DNA from 2 places in the Bradyrhizobium sp. UFLA06-24 genome. Region 1 is predicted to be linked to the other one. Evidence: riboswitches for the same ligand, from Rfam matches in the RefSeq annotation. Region 1 holds a riboswitch; the other holds the start of a gene.
What was found. Region 1 has a riboswitch for S-adenosylmethionine ahead of metX (homoserine O-acetyltransferase MetX). Riboswitches for the same ligand answer to the same signal wherever they lie in the genome.
Positions count from the first base shown of each region.

Region 2: another riboswitch for S-adenosylmethionine. It lies ahead of IF809_RS04970 (O-succinylhomoserine sulfhydrylase); the one in region 1 lies ahead of metX (homoserine O-acetyltransferase MetX).

Region 1 is NZ_JADFUE010000093.1:2,023-8,874, forward strand. Features, by position in the region: gene metX (homoserine O-acetyltransferase MetX) at 1-1,196, opposite strand, end outside; SAM riboswitch at 1,283-1,362, opposite strand; gene IF809_RS35305 (chorismate mutase) at 1,535-2,383, shown strand; gene hisC (histidinol-phosphate transaminase) at 2,414-3,511, shown strand; gene IF809_RS35315 (prephenate/arogenate dehydrogenase family protein) at 3,508-4,449, shown strand; gene IF809_RS35320 (hypothetical protein) at 4,446-4,889, opposite strand; gene IF809_RS35325 (hypothetical protein) at 4,907-6,478, opposite strand; gene IF809_RS35330 (hypothetical protein) at 6,758-6,852, opposite strand, start outside.
Region 2 is NZ_JADFUE010000003.1:218,730-225,581, reverse strand. Features, by position in the region: gene IF809_RS04975 (2'-deoxycytidine 5'-triphosphate deaminase) at 1-1,121, opposite strand, end outside; SAM riboswitch at 1,200-1,279, shown strand; gene IF809_RS04970 (O-succinylhomoserine sulfhydrylase) at 1,355-2,542, shown strand; gene IF809_RS04965 (SGNH/GDSL hydrolase family protein) at 2,663-3,664, opposite strand; gene IF809_RS04960 (SGNH/GDSL hydrolase family protein) at 3,677-4,456, opposite strand; gene IF809_RS04955 (OpgC domain-containing protein) at 4,456-5,718, opposite strand; gene apaG (Co2+/Mg2+ efflux protein ApaG) at 5,914-6,306, shown strand; gene IF809_RS04945 (Hsp33 family molecular chaperone) at 6,464-6,852, opposite strand, start outside.

The sequences.
Region 1 (6,852 bases):
TCCTTGTCGGTGAGCCCGCGCGCCTTGCCGGCCGATTGCAGGAAGGCGCGCGAGATGTCGAAGAATTCGGGCACGTCGAGCAGGAAGGCGTCGTGGCCGCGATCGGTCTCGATCTCGGCGAACGACACCCGCGCGCTCGATGCGTTCAGCGCGTGCACCAGCGCGCGCGATTCGGATGTGGGAAACAGCCAGTCACTGGTGAAGGAGACCACGCAGAAGCGGGTCTGGATCCCCGCGAAGGCCTTCGCCAGCACGCCGCCATGGTCGGCGGCGATGTCGAAATAATCCATCGCGCGGGTCAGATAGAGATAGGAGTTGGCGTCGAAGCGCTCGACGAAGGACGAGCCCTGGTAGCGCAGATAGGACTCGACCTGGAAGTCGGCGTCGAACGAGAAGGTCGGCAGCTCGCGGTCCTGCATGCGCCGCCCGAACTTGCGATGCAGGGCGGCGTCCGAGAGATAGGTGATGTGCGCAGCCATCCGTGCGACCGCGAGGCCGCGATGCGGATGGATGCCGTGATCGGCATAGCCGCCATTGTGCCAGTCCGGATCGGCCATCACGGCCTGGCGGCCGAGTTCGTGGAAGGCGATGTTCTGCGCCGAGTGCCGCGTCGCACAGGCAATCGCCAGCGCGGAGTAGACGCGTGCAGGGTACGCCGCCGTCCATTGCAGCACCTGCATCCCGCCCATCGAGCCGCCGACGACGGCAAACAACGTGTCGATGCCGAGCCGGTCGATCAGCATCGCCTGCGCGCGCACCATGTCGGGAATGGTGATGACGGGAAAATCCAGGCCCCACACCTTGCCGGTCGCGGGATTGATCGAGGCCGGGCCGGTCGAACCCATGCAGCCGCCGATCACATTGGAGCAGATGATGAAGTACCTCGCAGGATCGAGCGGCCGGCCGGGGCCGACCAGCGTCTCCCACCAGCCGGGCTTGCCGGTGACGGGATGCACATTGGCGACGTGCTGGTCTCCGGTCAGCGCATGGCAGATCAGCACCGCGTTGGAACGGTCGGCGTTGAGTTCGCCATAGGTCTGATAGGCGATCTGAAACGGCGAGAGATCGACGCCGCAATCGAGCCGCAGCGGCTGCTCAGTGCCGAACAGCGCAAGCTGCGAGCTCGGATGATCGACCTCATGCGAGCGATCGTCGGCACTGATCGCGGGACTGGGCACGGACTTGACGCCAACCATCATCGACCTCGTTTGCGACGGCCACGAGAACCGCCGCTGACATCAGGCCATGAAAAACCCGGCCTGAATGATAGGTTCGGCCGGGATCGGAAGCGTCCCCGGCCTGTTTAGCGAGTTTTTTAACGTGGCTGCAAGCCGGCCGGCTCAAATGACCACGGAACGGGCAAAAACCTACCGGCTCAGGCTGATTTCGTCAAGTCACGGTCCGGATTGAGCAAAATCGGCTCTCGCCGCGCGGACCGGCAGGTCTCGCGTCCTCTTGCATTTCTCTTTGCTTTCGCCGCCCCGACTGCCTAATCAGAACCTCGACCGCTCCCTCACAACACAGCCTGTCAGATATGTCCCAACGTCCGCCGGCGCCACCATCGCTCCAGGAATTGCGCAAGGAGATCGACGCGATCGACGAGGCCATGCATCGCCTCCTGATGCAGCGTGGCGACATCATCGATCGCCTGATCCAGGTCAAGCAGACCCAGGAGGTCGGCTCGGCGTTCCGCCCGGCGCGCGAGGCCTCGATGATGCGTGAGATCGTGCAGCGCCATCGCGGCATTCTGCCGCTCGACACGGTCGAGAGCATCTGGCGCGTCATCATCTCCACCTTCACCTATGTCCAGGCGCCGTTCTCCGTGCACGCCGACATCTCGGTGAGCGAGCCTGCCATGCGCGATTCCGTGCGCTTCCATTTCGGCTTCACGGTGCCTTACGTCGCCCATTTCAGCGCGCAGGCCGCGGTCGAGGCGGTGGCGAAATCCAAGGGCGATCTTGCGCTGGTCTCGGCGACCTCGAGCCGCACGCCGTGGTGGCTGGAGCTGGAGGCCGACGGCGCGCCGAAGATCATCGCGCGCATGCCCTTCGTCGAACGCGCCGACCATCCGGCGGCGCTGCCCGTGTTCGCGATCTCGCGCGTCGCCGACAGCGCGCTGGTCACGGAAGTGGAGACCTTCAGCGTGCGCGTCTCCGGCTGGAACGCCGAGGTGGCGCGCGCGCTGTCGCCGCTGGCCGAGATCGTGGCGGTGCCCGATACCGCCTTCGACGGCGCAGCGCTGCTGGTGTCGGTGACATCAGCCACCGGCATCGACAAAATCAGGGCTGCCCTGATCGAGGCGGGGGCCTCGGTGCGCTCCACGGCCCTCGTCGGCAGCCACGCAACGCGCTATACGGTGCCCCCGACCGGGGCGAAATCGTAAGTTCGCGCCCAGCCAATCTCGGAGTTGAAGATGTCCCGCCCCGTGCCGAATCCCGGCATTCTCGATATTGCGCCCTACACGCCCGGCAAGAGCCCGGTGGCGGAGCCGGGCCGCAAGGTGTTCAAGCTCTCGGCCAACGAGACGCCCTTCGGACCCTCGCCCAAGGCGATCGAGGCCTTCAAGCACGTCGCGGATCATCTGGAAGACTATCCGGAGGGAACCTCACGCGTGCTGCGCGAGGCGATCGGCCGCTCCTTCGGCCTCGACCCCAATCGCATCATCTGCGGCGCCGGATCGGACGAGATCCTCAATCTGCTCGCCCACACCTATCTCAGCCATGGCGACGAGGCGATCTCGACCACGCACGGCTTCCTGGTCTACCCGATCGCGACCATGGCGGTCGGGGCCAAGAACGTGATTGCGGCCGAGAAGAACCTCACCTGCGACGTCGACGCCATCCTGAAAGCCGTGACGCCCAAGACGAAGCTGGTCTGGCTCGCCAACCCCAACAACCCGACCGGCACGTACATCCCGTTCGACGAGGTCAAGCGCCTGCGCGCCGGCCTGCCGTCGCATGTGCTGCTGGTGCTCGATGCCGCCTATTCCGACTACGTCTCGCGCAACGATTACGAGATGGGGATCGAGCTGGTCGCGACCACCGAGAACACCGTGGTGACGCACACCTTCTCCAAGATCCACGGCCTTGCGGCGCTGCGCGTCGGCTGGATGTTCGGCCCCGAGCACATCATCGATGCGGTCAACCGCATCCGCGGCCCGTTCAACGTGTCGACGCCGGCGATGTATGCCGCTGTCGCCGCCATCGAGGACACCGCGCACCAGGCGATGTCGAAGCAGTTCACCGAGACCTGGCGCAACTGGCTCACCGAGGAGATCGGCAAGCTCGGGCTGAAGGTGACGCCGAGCGTCGCCAATTTCGTGCTGATCCACTTCCCGACCGAGAAGGGCAAGACGGCCGACGACGCCGACGCCTTCCTCACCAGGCGCGGTCTCGTGCTGCGCGCGCTGAAGAATTACGGCCTGCCGCATTGCTTGCGCATGACCATCGGCACCGAGGAGGCCAACCGCCTCGTCGCCGAGGCCTTGCGCGACTTCATGGCCGGCAAATGAGCGAGCAGGCACACTTCCGGCGCGTCGCGCTGATCGGCTTCGGCCTGATCGGCGGCTCGATCGCGCGCGCTGCGAAACTTCAGGGCCTGGCGGGCGAGATCGTCACCACCGCGCGCTCGGAAAAGACCCGCGCGCGGGTGATGGAGCTCGGCATCGTCGACCAGGTCGTGGCGACCAATGCGGAGGCGGTAAAGGATGCCGATCTCGTCATCCTCTGCATTCCCGTCGGCGCCTGCGGCGAGGTGGCGCAGGAGATCGCCGCACATCTGAAGCCCGGCGCAATCATTTCCGACGTCGGCTCGGTCAAGGGCGCGGTGGTCAAGGACATGGCGCCGCATCTGCCGAAGAGCGTTCATTTCGTGCCGGCCCATCCCGTCGCGGGCACCGAGCATTCGGGGCCGGATTCCGGCTTCGCCGAGCTCTTCATCAACCGCTGGTGCATCTTGACGCCGCCGGAAGGCGTCGATGCCGGGGCCACCGCGCATTTGCGCGCATTCTGGGCGGCGATGGGCGCCAAGGTCGAGGTGATGACGCCGGATCATCATGATCTCGTGCTCGCGATCACCAGCCATCTGCCGCATCTGATCGCCTACACCATCGTCGGTACCGCCGACGAGCTGGCACAGGTGACGGAGTCGGAGGTCATCAAGTTCTCCGCCGGCGGCTTCCGCGACTTCACCCGCATCGCGGCCTCCGACCCGACGATGTGGCGCGACGTCTTCCTCGCCAACAAGGACGCCGTGCTGGAGATGCTCGGCACCTTCACCGAGGATCTCGCCAAGCTCACGCGCGCGATCCGCCGTGGCGACGGCGAGGCGCTGTTCGACCATTTCACCCGCACCCGCGCCATCCGCCGCGGCATCGTCGAGATCGGTCAGGATTCGGCGGCCGCGGATTTCGGCCGCCAGCACGGACAGCTCGACAAGAAGCCCGGCTAATTGCGACCCTTGACCTGCGTAATGCGGCGGCGGCCGGCGAGACCGGCGCCGATCTGCATGCACACCCCCAGCATCCAGGTGGCGCCGAACAAGAGGTTGCTGGCGGGAGCAGACGTTTCGTCGATCACGAAAGCATAGAGTGCGAGTAGGCCGGCTCCAGCCGCGAGGAAGGTGCCGGTCGCGCTGGCAAGACCGATCGCGGGCGATCGATGCGCCGGGCCGGCCTGGAGCTGCGGCCAGCGCGGGATGTCGATCCCGAGATAGGCGCCGGTCATTCCGAGCACGATTAGCAGAACAGTGAATTCGACGGTGTCGAACCAGGGCAGATCGGCCCGCATCAGCAATGCGGCGACGAAGGTGGCGCCGACCGCGCCCGTCATTGCCAGGCCAAGCCGGGCGACGACGTGCGCGAGCCGAAGGATCAGTAGACCGTCGGACAATTGCCACCCACAGAACATCAGAACGGATAGTACCTGACCTGCGTCATGACGATGTTGTCGTCGGTCTTGGGTGCGCCGCCGACGCCGGCGAAGGCGAAGCGCTGCGTGTAGGAGTACTGTACGCCGGCTTTGACCGTGCCGTAATTGCCCTGGTAGACGGTGTCGTAGATGCCGGCGGTGACCTGCCGGACTTCCCTGGTATTGCCGTTACAGCTCGCTGCCGGCGTGTTCTCGGTGAAGCAGCCGGTGTTGTTGTAGAGCGGATTGCCGTAGCCGAACGGCACCGTTCCCACATTGGCGAAATTCGCCTTGGTCTTCTCCAGTCCCGCGTAGCTGTAGACATCGAGGCTCGGCGTCGCGTGCCAGATCAGGCCGGCCGCGGCCGCCGTGATCGTCAGCGGCAGCACCGTGCCGTCCTGCGCCACCGCCGCATCGGGGAACGGCGTCGCCGTGAAGCGGCCGAGCACGCCATGTGCGCCGTAGACCTGCAGGTCGAGGGTCTTCGGGATCAGCTCGGCGAAGACGTGGCCACCGAAGCTGCCGGTGTCGTAGGTGTGATTGGCGCCGTCGAAGCGATCGAACAGCTGGCGATAGAGCGCCCACGCCTCGACGTGCAGCTTGTAGGGACCGAGCCGTGGATCCCATGCCGCCTTGACGGTGACGTCAGGCACCTGGTTCAAGCTGACATTGTTGAGGTTGTTGAAGAAGCTGCCGCCCGGCCCGGTCAGATTGACCTGCAGGTTCGGGTTGAGCACGCCCTGCGGGCCGACCGCCGGCGTGCCGACTGCCGGGGTGTTGCCGCCGAAAAACGCGGTCTGCGGATTTTCAACCGACGCGGCGAGCTTGAATTCGGGCCCGATATCTTTCCAGACGCGCAGTCCTGGCTGGCGTGCCGCCAAAAATCCCGGAACGGATTCGAAGTCGATCACGCCGGGCGCATCGACGCCGCGGGGATCGATGCCCGACTTGGTCGGCGCGTTCAGCGACCAGGATTGTCCCGCGAGGAAATGCAGACCGAGATCGGTTCGATCGACCTCGAGGCTGAGCTGCCGCATGCGCGGATTGAAGGAGTTGGTGGCCACCGAGCTCGCCGTCTGCGCCGCCCCCTCGAAGTCGATTTCGCCGTAACCGGCGAGATGCGTATCGGCATCGGCGTTGCCTTCGGCCAGCACCGAGAACCTGCTCTGGCGCGCGGAGAATCGCGTCTCCGGGGCGTAGAAATTGTGGGCCTGCGGATAAGGGATGAAATTGTAGACCGAGCCGGTGTCGGAGGCGATGTTGCGCGTGCGGTAGATCCCGGTGAGATCGACCCAGCCGCCGAATGTCAGCGTGATGCCTTTGTAGCAGACCCTGCCGCCCGCGCATGCCTCGACAGGCAGCGCCTTGTAGGTCCCCGGCATCGGCATGACTTTGGCCTGCACGGCTTCGACCTGGCGCGTCTTGCGCGCCTCCGAATCCACTCTCTGCTGCAGCTCCTTCAATTTGGCCTTCAGTGCCTGAATTTCCGACGCGACATTGTCGTCGGCACGCGCCTGCCCCGAACAGGCAGCGAGCAGTCCCAGCATGAGTCCGCGAGTGATGATGCGCACGTAAACCTCCCTCCACTTGGGAAGCAGGTCCTGATGGTTGCGCCCCCGGCGCGTGCTTGCTTCCCTGGTGTGGAGTGATTTGAATGCGGCCACGCTTATTCGCCGGCTCGCGCATCTTCTGCATCACGTTTTCCTGACGATCATGTTCGGAATATTTGCATCGCTCGACCGATCCGCACGCGCGCGATGACCCGCGCAGGCGAGCAGCGTGCATTGGGCCCGGCCGGGACATGGCCGGGCCCAACTCCGCGACGCGCTAGGTCTCAAGGGGGATGGCGGCTATTTGCCCTTGGTCGCGCGGATCACCGTGGGGCGCGGTGATTTCGCAGACGGCACGTACGCCACGCTCGCGCGCGTTGCCGGGCTCGACAGAT
Region 2 (6,852 bases), on a different contig from region 1:
TTGCTCAGCTTCAGGCCCTGCGCCTGGTAGTTGGAACCGATGCGCTGGCCGTACATGGCATCGGGGCGAGACAGCATCTTCTCGTAGACGAGGCGGCCGACGATCTGGCCGTGCTCGAGGATGAACGGCACTTCGCGTGAGCGCACTTCCAGCACGGCGCGCGATCCTTGCCCGCCGGCACCTGCATAGCCGAAGCCGGGATCGAAGAATCCGGCGTAATGCACGCGGAACTCGCCGACCAGCGGATCGAACGGAACCATCTCCGCGGCATAATCGGGCGGCACCTGCACCGCTTCCTTCGAGGCGAGGATATAGAACTCACCGGGATCGAGGATCAGGCTGCCGTCGGGGCGCGCCGAGATCGGCTCCCAGAAATCTTCCACCGCATAGCCCGAACGACGATCGACATCGACGACGCCGGTGTGACGTTTGGCGCGATAGCCGACGAAGCCACTGCCCTTCTCGCCGGAGAGATCGACGGAGACGGCGACGCCGCCCGTGAGATCGGCATCGTCGACATCGACCAGGCGCTCGGCGGCATGCAGGCCATCGAGCTCGTCGGCAGTGAGGATGGCATCGCCGGTGCGGAAGCGCACCTGGCTGAGGCGCGAGCCCTCGCGCACCAGCACCGGGAACGTCTTCGGACTGATCTCGGCGTAGAGCGGACCGTGATAGCCGGCGCCGATCATGTCGAAGCGGCGGGTGCCATCGGCGATCACGCGGGTGAAGACATCGAGGCGGCCGGTGGAGCTTTTGGGGTTCGCGGCAGCGACGATCTCCGGCGGCAGCGCGAGACTCTCCAGCAGCGGCACGATGTAGACGCAGTTGGTCTCCAGCACCGCGCCGTCGGCGAGGCTGAACTCGTGCAGCTTCAACTGGTCGATGCGCTCGGCGACGGTGGCGCCGGGACCGGGCAGGAAGCTCGCGCGCACGCGATAGGCGATGTCGCCGAGGCGCAGATCGAGGCTCGCCGGCTGGATCTGGCTTTCGACGAAATCGTAGGCGGGCAGGATAAGGCCCTCTTCCGCCATCGCCGCGATCATGCGGTCGGGCAGGATACCATTGGCGTCGGCGGCGACCGTGAAACTCAACCGGGAATCCTCGTCAGGGGGCAAACGCATCCGGACATGCGAAAATACCAGCATTTACGGCTATCCGATGGACGCCTTGACGGAAAGGGCATTGCGGAATATGAGCATCACTTATCCCGTGGTGATTTGAGCCGGCCGGCTTGCAGCCACGTTAAATAAGTCGCTAAACAGGCCGGGGACCTCTGTGATCCCGGCCCGTGGAGATATCCAGGCCGGTTTTTTTTGTGACCGTTTTTGACGAGACGGTCATATCGGAGGGTCCTATGTCGAAGTCGCCTGCTGCTTACCGCCCCGAAACCCGTCTGGTCCATTCCGGCACGCTGCGCTCGCAATATGGCGAGACGTCGGAGTCGCTGTTCCTGACGCAGGGCTACGTCTACAACAGCGCCGAGGAGTGCGAGGCGCGGTTCAAGGGCGAGGACCCCGGCTTCATTTACTCGCGCTATTCGAACCCGACGATCGCAATGTTCGAGCGCCGCATGATCGAGCTCGAAGGCGCCGAGGCCGCGCGATCGGCTGCGACCGGCATGGCGGCAGTGACGACGGCGATCCTGGCGCCGCTCAAGGCCGGTGATCACGTGGTGGCGTCGCGCGCGCTGTTCGGCTCCAATCTCTATGTGTTGCAGGACCTGCTGCCGCGCTACGGTATCGAGACCACCCTGGTCGACGGTGCCAATCTCGACGAATGGCAGCTGGCGGCGAAACCCAATACCAAGACGTTCTTCCTGGAAAGCCCGACCAACCCGACGCTCGACGTGCTCGACATTCCTGGCATTGCCGAGATCGCGCACCAGGCCGGCGCGCGGCTGATCGTCGACAACGTGTTCGCAACGCCGATCTGGCAGAGCCCGCTCGCGCTCGGGGCCGACGTCGTCGTCTACTCCGCGACCAAGCATATCGACGGCCAGGGCCGCTGCCTCGGCGGCATCATCCTGTCGTCGGAAGCCTTCATCGCCGAGCACATCCACAATTTCATGCGCCAGACCGGCCCGTCGATCTCGCCGTTCAACGCCTGGGTTTTGCTCAAGGGACTGGAGACGCTCGGCGTGCGCGTGCGCGCGCAGACCGACACCGCCGCGCGCATCGCCGACGTGCTGGCAAGCCATCCAAAGATTGCGCGGCTGGTCTATCCCGGCCGCGAGGATCATCCGCAGGCGGCGCTGGTCAAGAAGCAGATGCGAGGCGGCTCGACGCTGGTCGGCTTCGAGGTGAAGGGCGGCAAGGCCGCGGCCTTCCGCGTGCTCAACGAGCTCAAGCTCGCGAAGATCTCGAACAATCTCGGCGATGCCAAGAGCCTCGTGACCCATCCGGCGACGACGACACATCAGCGGTTGAAGCCCGAGGTACGCGCCGAGCTCGGGATCGGCGAGGGATTCATCCGCTTCTCGGCCGGGCTCGAGCATCCGGATGATCTGATCGAGGATTTGACCGCGGCGCTGGAGAAGGCGTGAGAAACGAGTTCTGTAGGGTGGGCAAAGCGCAGCGTGCCCACCAATTGCGGCGATTAAGCTGAGAGACGGCAGGCACGGCGCGCGAGGAGCGCGCCTTTGCCCACCTTGCGGCACCCGTGCCTACATCGGCCGATAGGTCCGCACATCCGCCGGCACGTTGACGCCAAGCTTGATCTGGCCGACCGAGCGGATGATGTCGTCGCCGAGCAACTGGGCGAAGCAGGCATAGCCCCAATCGTTCATGTGCAGGCCGTCGGCGATGACGAAGCTCTCGACCGGCAGCGCCTGCTTCTCGTGCCAGTCGCGCATCACCTCGAAGCGCGGAAAAATGCCGACGTGACGCAGCTCGGCGACCTTGCCGAGCAACTTCACCATCTTGCCCGCGCTCTCGGCGCGCTTGTTGACGGCAGGTGAATATTGCGGATCGACCAGCACGATGTCGGCCTCGTCGGCGGCCTGGATCCGGCTGATGCCTTCTTCCACTGTTTTCGCCGTATCGCCGGGATCGAGGTTACGCAGCACGGCATTGGTACCGACCTGCCAGATCACCATGTCAGGATGCACGTCGATCACCTCCTTCTGGAGGCGCTTCATCATCTCGGGCGCGTCCTCGCCACCGACACCGGCATTGATGACGGTGATATCGGCGGTCGGATATTGCCGACGCAATTGCACGGCGAGGCGGTTCGGATAGTTGAAGTCCGGCGAGCTCGCGCCAAAGCCCGCGGTCGAGGACGAGCCGAACGCGACGATCACGACGGGCTTGCCGGCAATGAGCTTGTTCGCGACATGCGGCAAGGAGCCCATGGTCTTCGAGACGCCCTTCGGCGACAGGCAGGGCACGCGGCTGAAAATATCGCCGGCGGATTTCGCGACCTGCTTCACCTTGTCGATGGCGCGCGAGGTGAGACCGCGCTGCTCGCCTGCCGGCTGGCCGGTTGCGGCGACGGTCGTCTGGGACGGTGACGGCGGAGCGGGATCAGCCGCCTGCTGTGGAGCAGCTGTCGTCTGCGCGGCTTGCGCGCGAGCGGGTGTCTGCACGATGGGCATCAGCATCAGCAGCGCCGCCGCTGCGGGCGCAGCCAGCCGTGTCGACAGGCAAAAAGGGCGGAGAGAACTCATTAACGCTAGACCTCAATTTTGCTGCTCGGCCGGCCCCAGATGGGCGGCGTCGATCACGAACTGTGCCAACGCCCGGCCGATGCAATCATGGACCTGCTTCGCCAGCTCTGGGCCGCGGGTCGGGCTGAACAGGTCGAACTGACCCTGATCATTCCACTGCCGCATCATCGCGAAACGGTCGAACAGCGGGATATCATGCTCCTGCGCCACCACCCGCATATTATCAAGATAAGGCGGCGCCGAGATCATGGTTTCGGTGCGGGGGCTGTACTGCAAATTCATCAAGACGACGTCAGCCCCTGCATTTTGCAACGCAGCGACCCCTTCGGTCACCGCGTTGCGAAACTCGTCGGGATCGATGGATCGGATAGCATCCACGGTCCCGGTCTGCCAGATCACCAAAGTAGGCGTTTTTGCTTCCATCAGCTTAACGAAGCTTCCGGCAGTCTCCTCCGCGGTCTTCTTGCTCTGTATTTCTACGGAGACGTGCACGACCTCCGACGGCGGCAGCTTCTCCTTGAGGATCGCCTCCATGCGCGCCGGATAGGAGCTGCTCTCCGACGACGGAATGGTCGTCGAGCGGCTTCCGACGACCAGGATTTCGAGCGGTTTGCCTGATTTGACGGTGTCGGCGACCTTGTGGAGCTGGCTTTCGCTTGTCAGCAGGTAGGACGGCAATTCGCACGCCGCGGGCAGGGTCGGAGCAGCAGGCGCAGCATCCTCGGCGCGCGCCGACGGCGCGGCGAGGCCACCGCACAGCAGGATCAGGCTCAGGAGTACCTTCGCCTTCATCAGCCCCCTCCCGCCAGATCGGCGTTGCCGACGGCGTTTTTGGTTTTCGCACCGCTTTTGTCAGCCACGCGCTTGTACCACGAAATCACCCAAGCCACCGCCCACATGATCAGGATTCCGGCGAGACTGATCAGCGCATGCATGGCCGGTCCACCGGAGACCTCGGCCAGGATGAAATGGCCGGCAAAGGCCAGGAAGACGCCGAGACAGAAGATCTCCAGGGAATGCTGGCCGCACAGGATCAGCGGCCGCAGCCACGGCGATTTCAGGCCCGGCCACTCACGCGGCAGGAAGCGCACGGTGAGCGCCGCCAGCGCCAGGAAATGCGTGAAGCGCAGCACGTCCAGGTCGGTCTTGTCGATCGGATACATCCACTGCTCGAGCCGCTTCGGCATGTAGTGCGACAGCTGCGGCACGTACCAGGTCAGCGTCACGCAGAACGCTGCGACGAGATAGGCAATCGAGATCCACATCGTCACCGGGGAGGCGAGAATGCGCGACATGCGTCGCGCACCTCCGAGCGCGCACCAGGCCCCGAACACGAACAGCAATTGCCATGCCAGCGGATTGAACGCCCAGAATCCGTTCGGATAGGCCGAGAAGTAGAGGTCGAACTCCCACGTCGCCGCGTAGAGCAGGGCCGACAGCGCCAGCGTGACGTCCGGCTTCCACTTCATCGACCACAGGATCAGCGGCAGCGCCAGCATCAGCACGATATAGAGCGGCAGCACGTCCATGTTGACGGGACGGAAGCGCAAGAGCAGCGCCTGCACGATGGTGATGTCGGGCTGCTTGAGGAAATCCATGATGCCCATCTCTTCGGTGTAGAGCGGGTTCTCGAAGCTGGTCGCCACATAGGAGATCTCGGCGAGGAAGATCGTGAACAGGAAGACGTGGGCGACATAGATCTGCCAGACCCGGCGCAGGATGCGCGCGGTGGCGACCACGAAGCTGTTCTCCAGCATGGCGCGGCCGTAGACGAACGCGGCGGTGTAGCCGGAGATGAAGATGAAGATCTCGGTGGCGTCGCTGAAGCCGTAATTGCGGATCGTGAACCAGGTCAGCAAATTCGGCGGCAGATGGTCGATGAAGATCAGCCACAGCGCCAGGCCGCGAAAAAGGTCGAGCCTGAGCTCGCGCTCGCCGATGGCGGGCAGCGTGATCGCCGGCGCACGCAGCTTCGCCTCCACGGGCTTGGCACCCGCGGGGGTGGCGCTTGCGGTTCCTGCGATCGATCCCGTCACTTGATCGGCAATGGTCATCGGGGCCCAAAAACCCTTCCGCAAATCGCGACGTTTCTAAGGGAGTGTATCGGTCCGGTCGCCGCCTCGCAAAGCGGCCGGATCACATACGGGTGTATCTTGGGGGTGTACTTCCCCGTTAATTCTGGCGGGACGATGTCGCCAAAGCCCCCGCGGCATTTGGTTCCGGACGAGGATTTCGTTATGATGGCAACCATGTACCGCGCCGTGACCCGCCAGATCGAAGTGACCGTCGAGCCGAACTTTGTTCCGGAGCAGTCGTCGGCCGACCGCTCGCGCTATTTCTGGTCCTACACCATCGTCATCACCAATTCCGGCGAGGAGACCGTGCAGCTCAAGACGCGGCATTGGATCATCACCGACGCCTCCGGCCGGCAGCAGGAGGTCAAGGGCGAAGGCGTCGTCGGCGAGCAGCCGACCCTCGCCCCCGGCGAGCGCTTCGAATACACCTCGGGCGTCCCGCTCTCGACCGCCTCCGGCTTCATGACCGGCCGCTACCAGATGGTCAGCGAGACCGGCGAGCGTTTCGAGATCGAGGTGCCGACGTTCTCGCTCGACAGCCCTGACAACAAGCGGGTGTTGAACTAGAGCGGACGGCACCCACAACTGTCATGCCCGGGCTTGACCGGGGCATCCAGTACGTCGCGGCCTCTCGATTTCATCGCTACCGTCTCGGAGTACTGGATCGCCCGATCAAGTCGGGCGATGACACCAAGTATATGGTGCGCAATGACGTACGTGGCGCCTAGGCGCTCTCCACGCCCGCCTCGTGCGGCGTGAACTGGTAGACCGAGCTGCAGAACTCGCAGGTCACGACGACCTTGTCGTCCTTGACCATCGCGATGCGATCATCCGGCGAGAAGCTCTTCAGCATCGACGCAACCGCGTCGCGCGAACAGGAGCATTGCGCCTTCAGCACAAGCGGGTTGAACACGCGCACGCCGCGTTCGTGGAACAGGCGGTAGAGCAGCCGCTCGCCGGAGAGATCGGGATCGATCAGCTCGACGTCCTCGACAGTCTCGATCAGCGAGCGCGCCTCGACCCAGGCATCATCCTCGGCGATGCTATGCACCTCGGCGCCTTCGGGCGCGTCGCCGGGATGCAGGTCGGCCTGCCGCGCGCGCTCAGGCGCCT